DNA from 2 places in the Bradyrhizobium sp. AUGA SZCCT0182 genome. Region 1 is predicted to be linked to the other one. Evidence: riboswitches for the same ligand, from Rfam matches in the RefSeq annotation. Region 1 holds a riboswitch; the other holds the start of a gene.
What was found. Region 1 has a riboswitch for cobalamin ahead of metE (5-methyltetrahydropteroyltriglutamate--homocysteine S-methyltransferase). Riboswitches for the same ligand answer to the same signal wherever they lie in the genome.
Positions count from the first base shown of each region.

Region 1 (5,974 bases):
CTTGAAGATGCCGTCGAGATCATCCGCGATCGTGGTGAGGAAGCACGACGACAATTGCGGCCGCAGCGTTCCAGAATTGAACAGCGTCGGCGTCGAAGCCATGAAATCGAAAGACGACAGCAAATCGTAGAATTCGATCGCGCGGGCCTCGCGATCGATCTCGCGGGTCGCAAGTCCCATCGCGACGCGCATGAAGAACGCCTGCGGCAGCTCGATGCGGTTGCCGCCTTCATGCAGGAAATAGCGGTCGTACAGCGTCTGCAGGCCGAGGAACTGAAACGCCAGATCGCGTTCCGGCTTCAGCGCCGCGGCGATTTTCTTCAGGTCGAAGCGCGCCAGATCCGGATCGAGCAGTTCGGCCTTGATGCCGGTCTTGATATAGGCCGGGAAATATTCGCCGTAGCGGCCGGCCATATCGGCCTGCGAGGCGTTGGTCGGCACCCCCTGCACGTAGGACAGCACTTCGGTGCGCAGCTTGTCGAGCAGCAGCCGCGCGCTCACGTAAGCGTAGTTGGGCTCCTGCTCCACCAGCGTCCGCGCAGCCATCACGGAAGCGAGCGCCAGTTCGTCCTGGCTGATGCCGTCGTAGATATTGCGCTGGGTTTCCGCGATGACGGGCGCGGCGTCGACGCCATCAAGACCGGCGCAGGCCTCGCCCACGATCAGCGCGAGCCGCCCGGTATCGAGCGGCACCTTGGTGCCGTTCGCCAGCGTCACATGCAGCACGGGTCCTGCCGCAGGCTTGGCCGATTTGGCGGCCTCCTGCTCGGCGCGCTGCCTGGTGCGCTCGTCGCGGTACAGCACATAGGCGCGCGCCACCTTGTGGTGCTCGCTGCGCATCAGCGCCAGTTCGACCTGGTCCTGCACGTCTTCGATGTGAAAGGTGCGGCCTTCGCTCATCCGGCGCGACAGCGCGCCGACGACCTCAGCGGTCAACTGCTCCACCACCTCATGCACCCGGCGCGAGGCCGCCGCGGTGTGGCCCTCGACGGCGAGAAACGCCTTGGTCATCGCGACCGAGATCTTGCTGGCATCGAATTTCGAAACCGTGCCGTTGCGGCGGATCACCTGCATCGGAAGTTCGGCGTCCGGCGCGGCGAGCGTTTCGGGACGCAACTGGAACAAGGGAGCGGTTTTGGCTTCGAGAGAAATGAGACCGGAAGATTCGGACATCGGCAGACCCCGTGGTGTTGTTGAGGCCGGATGTCTTTGGGGACGCTGCATCGAATGCGCGACGGCAACGCCGGCATGGATCTGCAAGCGACCGCCGGGACACCCCGCCCGTGGACGTTTTTTCGGTGTCGCGGCAGGTCTCCTGGCTCGCAGGTCGTCGTTATTCCCTGTCTTCCCAATGCGAAGCCGCATCAGTGACGTAAAGGGGGGAACAACTCACTGCTTACAGTTGCGGGGGCAGCGTCGGAATTTCGCGCCCTTTGGCGCAATCACCGACTTCCCTCTTAGCCACCATGACTTGCGTCGTGATGGACCGTGACAACTACATCTGGTGCGATTTGGGTAATCGTGTCAATGGTGCGCTAGCCGAGCCTGCGAAAATTCTGGTTCACCCTGTTGAAGCTGTGAACAACCGCAACAACCGGCGATCGAGTTGACGGGCGCGCCGAGTTGCCAGTAAGTGGACGCGTCGTGGTTCTTCGGGATGGTTTTCCCGAAGCTAAGAGGGAAGCCGGTGTGAAGCCGGAGCTGCCCCCGCAACTGTAAGCGGCGAGCCGCTGTCCAACAAAGTCACTGAGACCCGCAAAGGTTTTGGGAAGACCGGACAGCAGCATTGACCCGCGAGCCAGGAGACCTGCCTCGACAACATAAACGTCCTCGGGCGGGGTGTCCCGGTGGTGCGGTTGCGATTCCGCGCGCCCTACCGTCCGGAATCCAGACGTGTCACTTCGGCCTTTGCCCCCAACTTTTGGGGTTAAGCCATGTCTGTTTCCAATGCGACTGCTTCTGTAAATTCTACCTCCTCACTTCCCGTCGCTTCGCTCGGCACGCCGCGCATCGGTCCGCGCCGCGAGCTGAAATTCGCGCTGGAGAGCTTCTGGTCGGGCACGACCGACGAGAAAGCCCTGATCGAGACCGGCATCGGGCTGCGCGCGGCCAATTGGGCGCGCCAGAAGAGGCTTGGTGTCAGCATCATCCCGTCCAACGACTTCACGTTCTACGACCAGGTGCTCGACACCTGCGTGATGGTCGGCGCCATTCCGAAAAGCTACGGCTGGAACGGCGGCACGGTTCCGCTCGCCACCTACTTCGCGATGGCGCGCGGCGCCCAAGGCGCGGCGCATGATGCGGACTGCGGCCACGCCCACCACGACGCGGCCCACGGCGTGCCGGCGCTGGAAATGACAAAATGGTTCGACACCAATTACCACTACATGGTGCCTGAACTGGAGAAGGATCAGACCTTCACGCTCGCCTCGCGCAAGCCGATCGAGGAGTATCTGGAAGCCAAAGCGCTCGGCTACCAGACCCGCCCGGTGCTGGTCGGCCCCGTGACGTTCCTCAAACTCGCCAAGTGCAAGGATGCGGGATTCAACACGCTATCGCTGCTAGACCGGTTGGTGCCGGTCTATATCGAGGTGCTGCGCGAACTCGCGAAAGCCGGCGCGGAATGGGTGCAAATCGACGAGCCGTGCCTGGTCCTTGACCTCGACATTATCGCGCAGCAGGCGCTGCATTATGCCTATGCGGAAATCGCCAAGGCGGTACCTGAGCTCAAGATCATGCTGGCGACATACTTTGGCGGGCTCGGCGCCGACCGCGACACCGCGATCGCCCTGCCCGTCGCTGGCCTGCATCTGGACCTCGTGCGCGCGCCCGAGCAACTCGACGATCTTGCCGGTTTTCCAAAGGACCGCGTGCTGTCACTCGGCATCATCGACGGCCGCAATATCTGGCGCGCCGATCTGAGCCGGCTGCTCGACCGGCTGGAACCTGTGGTCACCAGGCTCGGCGGCGACCGCGTGCAGCTCGCGCCATCATGCTCGCTGCTGCACGTCCCGATCGACCTTGCGCTGGAAACCGGCCTTGATCCCGATGTGAAGAGCTGGCTGGCGTTTTCGGTGCAGAAGATCGAGGAACTGGCGGCGCTCGGAACGGCATTGGCGCGCGGCCGCGTCCACGCCGACGCCATCCTGAAGGCCTCCGATGAAGCCGCAGCGGCGCGCAAAGCTTCGCCGCGAATCCACGATGCCAAGGTGGCGGCGCGTGCCGCCGGCATCGATAGCGCGATGCGCCGCCGCCTCAACGCGTTTACCGATCGCGCCGGCGTGCAGCACAGCCGCTTCAACCTGCCGGCCTTCCCGACCACGACCATCGGCTCGTTCCCGCAGACCGCGGATGTCAGGAACGCCCGCGCCGCGCATGCCAAGGGCGCGCTGACCGACGACGCCTATAAACTCTATCTGCAGAACCAGACCGCGCGCGCGGTGCGCTGGCAGGAGAATATCGGGCTTGATGTGCTTGTTCATGGCGAGTTCGAGCGCAACGACATGGTGCAGTATTTCGGCGAGCAGCTCGAAGGTTTCGCCTTCACCGGGTATGGCTGGGTGCAGTCCTACGGATCACGCTACGTCCGCCCGCCGGTGCTGTTCGGCGACGTGTCGCGCCCGAAACCGATGACGGTCGAGTGGTGGCGGTATGCGCAGTCGCTGACCAAGCGGCCGATGAAGGCGATGCTGACGGGGCCGGTGACCATTCTGAACTGGTCGTTCGTCCGCGACGATATTCCGCGCAGCGAAGCCTGCCGCCAGATCGCGCTGGCGATCCGTGACGAGGTCGCCGACCTCGAAGCCGCCGGTGCCGGGATGATCCAGATCGACGAAGCGGCCCTGCGGGAGGGCCTGCCGCTGCGCCGGTCGGAGTGGAAGACCTATCTCGACTGGGCCGTGGACGCCTTCCGCATCTGTTCGTCGGGCGTGCGCGACGACACCCAGATCCACACCCACATGTGCTACTCGGAGTTCAACGACATCATCGATGCGATCGGTGCGATGGATGCCGACGTGATCTCGATCGAGACCTCGCGCTCGAAGATGGAACTGCTCGACGCTTTCCGGAACTACCGCTATCCGAACGAGATCGGCCCCGGCGTCTACGACATCCATTCGCCGCGGGTGCCTGAAACCGCTGAGATGACCGACCTGCTCAAGCTGGCGCGGCTGCGGCTCTCCGACGCCCAGCTCTGGATCAATCCGGATTGCGGATTGAAAACCCGGAAATGGGAAGAGGTGCGGCCCGCTCTGGTCAACATGGTCGCCGCCGCCCGCGAATTGCGGGCGCTCGCTTAAACGCCCGCCCCGTCTCTCATCCCGGCACCATTGAAAGGATACGCCATGCGCTTCTGGATCGAATGCACGAGGTGCGAGACGGGGCAGGCCACCCACATCAATATCGCGCTGGTCGGCAGCATGTGGCGCGACGGCGAGCGCACCGTGCTCGCCTTCGTCGGCGGCGACGGCCAGCGCATCGAGGTCACCGAGACGCCGGAACAGATCATGGCGCTGCATCTCGGACCGCTGGCAAAGGCGTAACGACGCGATGACGGTGAGGCCTGATAATGCCTGGTCGGAAGCTTCTGTCGATCTTCGCAAGGTCGGCGCGAATCCGGATTACTGGTATCCGGTCGCATGGTCGCACGAGGTGAAGTCCGGCCAGACTTTCGCGGCGCGGTTCGCGGGCGAGCCGATCGTGCTGGTGCGCCCGAGTGAGGGCGCGATCTTCGCGCTTGAAGACCGCTGCGCGCACCGCCAGGTGCCGCTGTCGAAGGGAACGGTCGATGGCTGCACCCTGCGCTGCGTCTATCATGGCTGGCGCTACGACGCGTCGGGCGACTGCATCGACGTCCCCTATCTTGGTAAGGGCAAGAGGCCGAACGGCGTCCGCCGCTATCCCTGCTTCGAACGCGACGGGTTGATCTTCGTATGGCCCGGCACAGGGCCTGCCGCCGCCCCCTTGCCGCGGATCGGCGCAACCGCTGATAACGCCTACAAGACACGGCGGTTCGGCAAGCTCGTCTCCTGCCACTACACTTTCATGCATGAGAATTTGATGGACATGAACCATCAGTTCCTGCACCGGCGCACCACCGGAAAAGTCGTGCCGCGCTATCTCGGCAGCCGCGCCGGCGAACGCTGGATGGAAGTCGATTACAGTTTTGCCCGGCCTGGCGAGAAGCCGCCCCTTGGCGAGGCCGTCATCGTCGGCGGCCTGCGCGGCCGTGCCGGCACGGCGCGCGACCTGATGACGGTGCGCACCGAATATCCCTACCAGACCCTGCAGATGTGGACGAAGGGCGACGCACCGGTTCTCAACGTATGGCTCGGCTACACGCCCATCGATGCAGCGCAGCGCCGTAACCGGACCTTCGTGGTGCTGTCGGTGCGCAAACCCAGAATTCCCGGCATCCTCGATCTCGGCTGGCCGGTGCTGGCCTGGTTCACCAACCGGGTCTTTTCGGAGGATTGCGAGATCGTCGAGATGGAACAGGCCGCACATGACGCGCAAGGCGCCGACTGGAACAGGGAAGTGTTTCCGCCGATCCACGCGCTGCGGAAGCTGCTGCGTGAGTGCGGGGAGCCAGGGCAGTAGCCCGGATGGAGCGCAGCGAAATCCGGGACGCACGTGACGTCGCGGCATGCCCCGGATTTCGCTGCGCTCCATCCGGGCTACAGCGATTCCGAGCCGCTCCCACGTCTTGCCGCTGATCCTCATGGCGCCGGACCAGGACGCCACCATAAAAAACGCGGCGTCACCGCCGCGTTTTCTATTTCAGATGCAAACCCACTTAGGCCTGCGGTTGCGGCTCCAGGCCGGGATCCGGATCGGGGCGCGGGCGCGACTTGCCGGCGGGCGGCACAGCCGACGCGCGCGGCGTGGTCGGCTCAAGCACCGACTCGCGGTTCGGCTTCTTGCCATTGAGCAGGTCGATGATCTCGTCACCGGACAGCGTCTCGAATTCGAG
Region 1 is NZ_JAFCLY010000064.1:13,318-19,291, reverse strand. Features, by position in the region: gene JQ611_RS38520 (ribonucleoside-diphosphate reductase subunit alpha) at 1-1,173, opposite strand, end outside; cobalamin riboswitch at 1,288-1,506, opposite strand; cobalamin riboswitch at 1,629-1,830, shown strand; gene metE (5-methyltetrahydropteroyltriglutamate--homocysteine S-methyltransferase) at 1,935-4,301, shown strand; gene JQ611_RS38510 (hypothetical protein) at 4,347-4,544, shown strand; gene JQ611_RS38505 (aromatic ring-hydroxylating dioxygenase subunit alpha) at 4,552-5,601, shown strand; gene ftsH (ATP-dependent zinc metalloprotease FtsH) at 5,798-5,974, opposite strand, start outside.

Region 2 (5,974 bases), on a different contig from region 1:
AGGCAAAGCGTTTTGCGCGTTCACGCAGCGACAGATCGGCCAGCGCATCGCCGCCTATATGGATACTGCCTGAGGACGGCAGCAGCCCCGACAGCGCCCGCAGCAGCGTGGTCTTGCCGGCGCCGTTCGGTCCGACCAGGGCGACCAGATGACCCGCGGTCAGCGACAGCGATACATCGCTGAGCACATGGCGGCCGGCCAATGTCACGTTTACGCCCTGCGCCGTGAGAAGCGTTGCTTCGCTCATGCGACACCTCCCCCGAGCGCGCGGCGTTCGCGCGCGATCAGATAGAGGAAGAACGGCACGCCGATGATCGAGGTCAGCACGCCGACCTTGATGTCGCTGGTCGAGGGAATGATCCGCACCGCGATGTCGGCGGCGAGCAGCAGCGCCGAGCCTGCCAGCGCACTCGGCACCAGCAGCCGCGCCGGATCATGACCGATCAACGGCCGCATCAGATGCGGCGCGACGAGGCCGATGAAGCCGATGGTGCCGGTGACCGCAACCGCGCCGCCGACCCCAAGCGCAACGCCGGTGATCACGATCAGCCGCAGGCGCCCGACATCGACGCCGAGGCTCTGCGCGGTCTCCTCACCGAGGCTGAGCGCGCGAAAGGAATGGCGCTGGCTGAACAGGATAATACCACCGGCAACGATGAACGGCAGCGCCAGCATCACGTGCTGAAAACTGCGATCCTCCAGCGATCCGAGCAGCCAGAACGCGATCTCCAGCACCACGAAGGGATTGCTGGAGAGGTTCATCACCAGCGCGGTGGCGGCGCCCGCCAGACTCGAAATCGCAAGGCCCGCCAGGATCAGGATCAGCAGCCCGGCATTGCGGCCGGCGATCGTCAAGAGCACGAACACCGATCCGAAAGCGGCCATGATCGCCACCACCGGCAACGCATAGGAGCGCACATCGGCCCACCCCAGCGCGATCACCAGCACCGCGCCGAAGGCGGCCGATTGCGGCGCGCCGAACAGCGAGGGCGAGGCCAGCGGATTGCGCAGCAGGCCCTGCAGCGACGCGCCTGACATTCCCAGGATGGCGCCGATCGCCAGCGCCAAGATGGTCCGCGGCAGGCGGATTTCCCGCACGATCACCTGCGACACATCGCTGCCGCCGCCGAGGAGAGCTTCCATCACCGCCAGCGGCGACAGCCGCACCGGCCCGATGCCGAGCGAGATCAGCACCAACAGCCCGACGAGGCCGGCGAGCGCGGCCGTCACGCCAATCCGGCGCCGCGCGGCCTCCTCGTTTGCAGCAATGATGGTCTCAACACTCATCGATCGTCCCCGGACGGTCAGCCCGTACCGCACAACGCGTTCGAACGGTACTGCTCATGCGACATAAAAGACGCACTCGTCCAGTGAGGATCGCAGGCGAGGCCTGATGGGATTGACTCTATCTTTGACAAACTTCTACCATAATTTTCGACGGTTCCCGTTTTGGGGATCAAAAGGGAATGCGGTGCGGGGACAGTCCCCCAATTCCGCGGCTGCCCCCGCAACTGTAAGCGGTGAATCTTTCGTCCTACGCCACTGGGATTCTCGGTCCTGGGAAGGCGACGAAAGGTAACGACCCGCAAGCCAGGAGACCTGCCGTCAGCCGTGGTCACACGCGAAGATGTCGGTCGGGGAGTACAGGCATTAGTTTCACCAGAGCTGCTTACAGCACGATGGTGGGACTTGGTTCGCTGTGACGTGCCACTGACGTCATACCGAGGCCTGAACCATGTCTTCCACCACCACTGCCGCCAAGCGGTGCCGCCGTCTTTTGCTGGCGTCCAGTTTTCTGGCGCCGATCATGGCGCTCACCAATTCCGGCGCGCAGGCCCAGCAGACCGCCACAGCGGATCAACTGCCGGCGATCGAGGTCAACCCGCCCGGCGACCAGAACCGGACCCGCGCCAAACCCGCTTCCGATCAAGGCTCGGGCACGCGCCGCGTCGTCGCGCCGAACCCGAGGCCGTCAAGCAATCGGAACCCTGCGCCGGGGACCGGCTCGAACGTCGCGTCACAAGGCGATGGCCAGGGCGGCGGCGGAACGCCCGTCCGGCAATTCGCCGGCATCGTCGGCACATCGGCGACCGTCATCACGGCTGAAGAGATCGCGCATTCACCCGCGCAGACCTTGCAGGAAATCATCGCGCAAACACCGGGCGTGCAGCTCACCAGCCTGTATGGCGGCGTCAACGGCGCGAAGACCAGCGTCGATCTGCGCGGATTCGGCGCGTTTGCGACCTCCAACACCCTCGTGCTCATCAACGGCCGCAGGCTCAATGACGTCGACATGGCCGGTGTCGATTTTTCGACCATCCCGCGCGATTCGATCGAGCGCATTGAAATCACCCGCGGCAACAGCGGCGCGGTGCTGTACGGCGACAATGCGGTCGGCGGCGTCGTCAACATCGTGCTGAAAAACGGCGTCGGCGGCCCGCCGGTCGCGATCCGCGGCGAAGCCGGCGTCGGCTCCTTCAACCAGCGCATGGCCTCGGTCTCGGCGGCGACCAATTTCGGTGCGTGGTCGACGTCGTTCTACGGCAACGCCATCAAGTCAGACGGCTACCGCGTCAACAACACGCTCGACCAGCGCAACGGAGTCGGCAACCTCAACTACACCACGCCCGGCCTCACCGCCTTCGTAACCGTTACCGGCGACGATCAGAAGCTCGGCTTCCCCGGCGGCCGCATCGTCGATCCCTCGATCGGCGTCAACGAACTGGTCACAGCCCGCACCGGCACCAGCACGCCGTTCGACTACGGCAATCAGCAGGGCGCCAGCGCCACCGCCGGCTTCACCAAGACCCTGTGGAACGGCGTCGATCTCATCATCGATGGCGGTGTGCGGGACAAGAAACAGCAGGCCGCGTTCTTCAATCCCTTCGCCAACAGTTACGTCGACAGCCATCTACAGACATGGTCCCTGACGCCTCGATTGAGCGTCAAGAATGTAATGTTCGGACTACCCTCTTCGATCCTGACCGGCATCGATTATTACGATGCGACGTTCCATCAGGAGCGGCCGGAATTCAAGGGCACACCGCCGATCCATACTTACGATCTGTCGCAAAGAACGATCGCCGGCTATTGGCAGCAAACCCTTGGGCTGTTGCCGACAACGGATTTTTCGTACGGCGCGCGAATCCAGAACACCAGCCTGAGTGCGCGGGACCGTCTTAACGATCCGCCGAATTGCGCCCTGTTTTTTACGTGCGGCGCTCAGAACCTTCCGCTGGATAGCAGCGAAGTCCAGCACGCGCTGCATGTCGGCCTCGAACATCGCTTCAACAATATCGTCTCGGTATTCGGCCGGGCCGCCCGCGCGTTCCGCACGCCGAATGTCGACGAGAGATTGTCCTCCGGACCCTCCTTCGATCCTGTCTTCTTCACCCCAATTCCCGGCACCTTCCAGCTGAAAACCCAGACCTCGCACGACGTCGAAGGCGGCTTCCGCATCAAGTCGGGCGGATTCCAGATGCAATCGAGCATCTACAACATGGACCTCGAGAACGAGATCCATTTCGTCCCCGCGCTGTTCTACAACGTCAACCTCGATCCGACCCGCCGTTACGGCTCGGAAACCAGCGCCTCGCTTCGCATCAGCGACAGCGTGCTGCTGCGCGGCGGCGTGGCCTACACCCGGGCGGTGTTCCGTGAAGGGCAGTTCGCCGGCAATGACGTTCCGCTGGTGTCCCGCTACACCGCCAGTGGCGGCGTGACTTGGAACATCTGGCAAAATTATCTGGTTGCGGACGCCACGGTGCGCGGCTGGAGCGAGCGCTACATGGACAACGACCAGAAAAATACCCAGCGCCGCATCCCGGCCGATGCCACCATCGACTTCAAGCTGAGCGGGGCATATCAGCACTTCTTCTGGTCGGTGAGCGTCAACAACGTGCTCAACGCGCTGTACTACGACTATGCGATCGCAAGCTCGTTCACCGACGGCCGCTTCAGCGCCTATCCGCTGCCGGGCCGGACCTACATGGTGAAGGCCGGCGCGACGTTCTGAGCCCGGACGCCGGTCCGGGGCCCGCTCCGGACCGGCTTGTCCTGACCTGACAAGCCAGTATTCTCTTTGGCCCCGAGGGTTAAGGGAATGCTGGTTGATGCATGATGTTTCCGCCGTCGCGGCGATCGATCTGTTGCAGCGGGAAATCGCCGATCCCGACACGCAATGGAGCCTCGGCACGTTCGGCGCCATCGCCGAATTCGCACGCGACCGCGACGAGCCGGTGCGGCTGACGCAATCGATCGAGGCCGTTGCAGCCGTGACGCCGCGCGGCGGCATTGCGCTGAAACCGGGCGGCAACAGCCGGCCGTTCGCCTCCGAGAGCATCACCAAGTCAGGCTGGAGCCATCGGATCGCGCTGTGCCTGCCGTCAGGCGATTGTGCAATGAACGGCCGCAACGCGCTGACGGAAATCGGCGCCGATCACGAGGCGCTGCGGCCGGAGGACCGCGAATCCATCCTGTTCGATCTCGGCCTCGGCGCGCTGCAGGCGGATTTTTGCGTGCGCGTCAGTAACCCCCGTCTCGCCACGCGGCTGCGCGAACTCTGCGGCCGCGCCATCTTCGAACACGACAATCCCGCAATGGGGATGATCCTTGGCGCGAACCCGCATCGCGTCTTCATCAGCCGGCTCGGCCGCATCGAGGTCTATCAGCCGATCCCGCCGCCCTCGGGCAAGAGCCCGGAAGGGCCGCACACGCACGTGCTGCCAAGACTCCTGAAAAGCGGCCGGACCCATGCCGCGACCGAGCCGGTTCCCGACGGCTGGATTCCCTGCGCGCACATCTATCCGCCGCATCCGTTGCGTGACGGAATGGGCGAAGCCCGGCCGTTCGACCGGACACGTCACCAGCGTTTTCAACGGATCCTGGCGGCGTGCGGCGATCCCGAAGCGCTCGCGATCAAGCAGCGCGTCGTCGATGCGGTGCTGGCGGGGGAACCGCCGGCGGCGATCGCCGGCGACCGTCACGGCCGCGCCGGCATCCGCATCGCGCTGCGCCAGGTCAAAGCCGAAGGTCAGGCGTCAACGACATTGGCAGCCTGGCTGGCCACTTTCGACCAGAGCGGTCCTGAAGACGGCGATGACCCCACCGCCCTTCACCATCAGGGCTGAATCAACGCGATAACGGGGCGTTTTCGACCCAAATTCGCCCCCTCAGCGGCGCAATCCATGGTATTACCGCCGAAACACCGCCCGACGGCATGCGTCGCGGTTCCAGAGGTATATGATGAACGACGAACCGAAGAGTCCGGCCGAAATGAAAGAGATTCGGCTGCACCGCAAGCGTACCCAGGAGGTCGAGGGCATCAAGGCGATGGCCGAGATCGCGGCCTCCGACATCGCGATTCGCAAGCGGACTGAAAAGCTGCGCGCGCTGCGGCTGGCCAAGGAAGCTGAAGACCTTGCCAATCCGCCCGAACCGAAGGCCAAGCCTAAAGCGAAAGCCAAAGTGGCGAAGAAGGCTAACGTAAAATGACGAAAGATGATCGCGACCGCGCCCAGGCGCGTCTGGATAAAACCACCCGCGCAGCCCAGGACGCGCGGTCCGGCAAGGCCGACCGCGATGCGGCCTCGAGGGCCATGCTCGACAATATGGCGAAGCTGAAGGCGTTGCGGCTTGCCCGCGAGGCCGCCGCACCTCCGGCTCCCGTCAAGGCAAAGAAGGCAGCGGCCAAATCGAAGAAGCCGGGCGAGAAGCGCCCGACCCCCGCGTTGGGCGATTGGCTGGCGAGCCAGCAAAGCGGCGGACGACGGACTTAACATCGAAGACCTTGAGCTGAGCTCCTTGAGCTCAGCTTTGAAGTCCAGTCTTGAAGTTCAGTCTAAAAATTCGGTCTTGCAGCGTTACGCCGGTGGCCAATGGATCATCGAGCGCGTCTTGGTCTCGGCGTCATAGACCTGCACTTGCAGCATCTGGAATTTGTTCTTGAGCGCCGTGCCCGCCTCTTCGGCGGCTT
Region 2 is NZ_JAFCLY010000001.1:384,105-390,078, reverse strand. Features, by position in the region: gene JQ611_RS01810 (ABC transporter ATP-binding protein) at 1-247, opposite strand, end outside; gene JQ611_RS01805 (iron ABC transporter permease) at 244-1,287, opposite strand; cobalamin riboswitch at 1,422-1,622, shown strand; gene JQ611_RS01800 (TonB-dependent receptor) at 1,736-4,015, shown strand; gene JQ611_RS01795 (DUF6925 family protein) at 4,113-5,129, shown strand; gene JQ611_RS01790 (transcriptional regulator) at 5,245-5,493, shown strand; gene JQ611_RS01785 (hypothetical protein) at 5,490-5,777, shown strand; gene JQ611_RS01780 (hypothetical protein) at 5,862-5,974, opposite strand, start outside.
Region 2: another riboswitch for cobalamin. It lies ahead of JQ611_RS01800 (TonB-dependent receptor); the one in region 1 lies ahead of metE (5-methyltetrahydropteroyltriglutamate--homocysteine S-methyltransferase).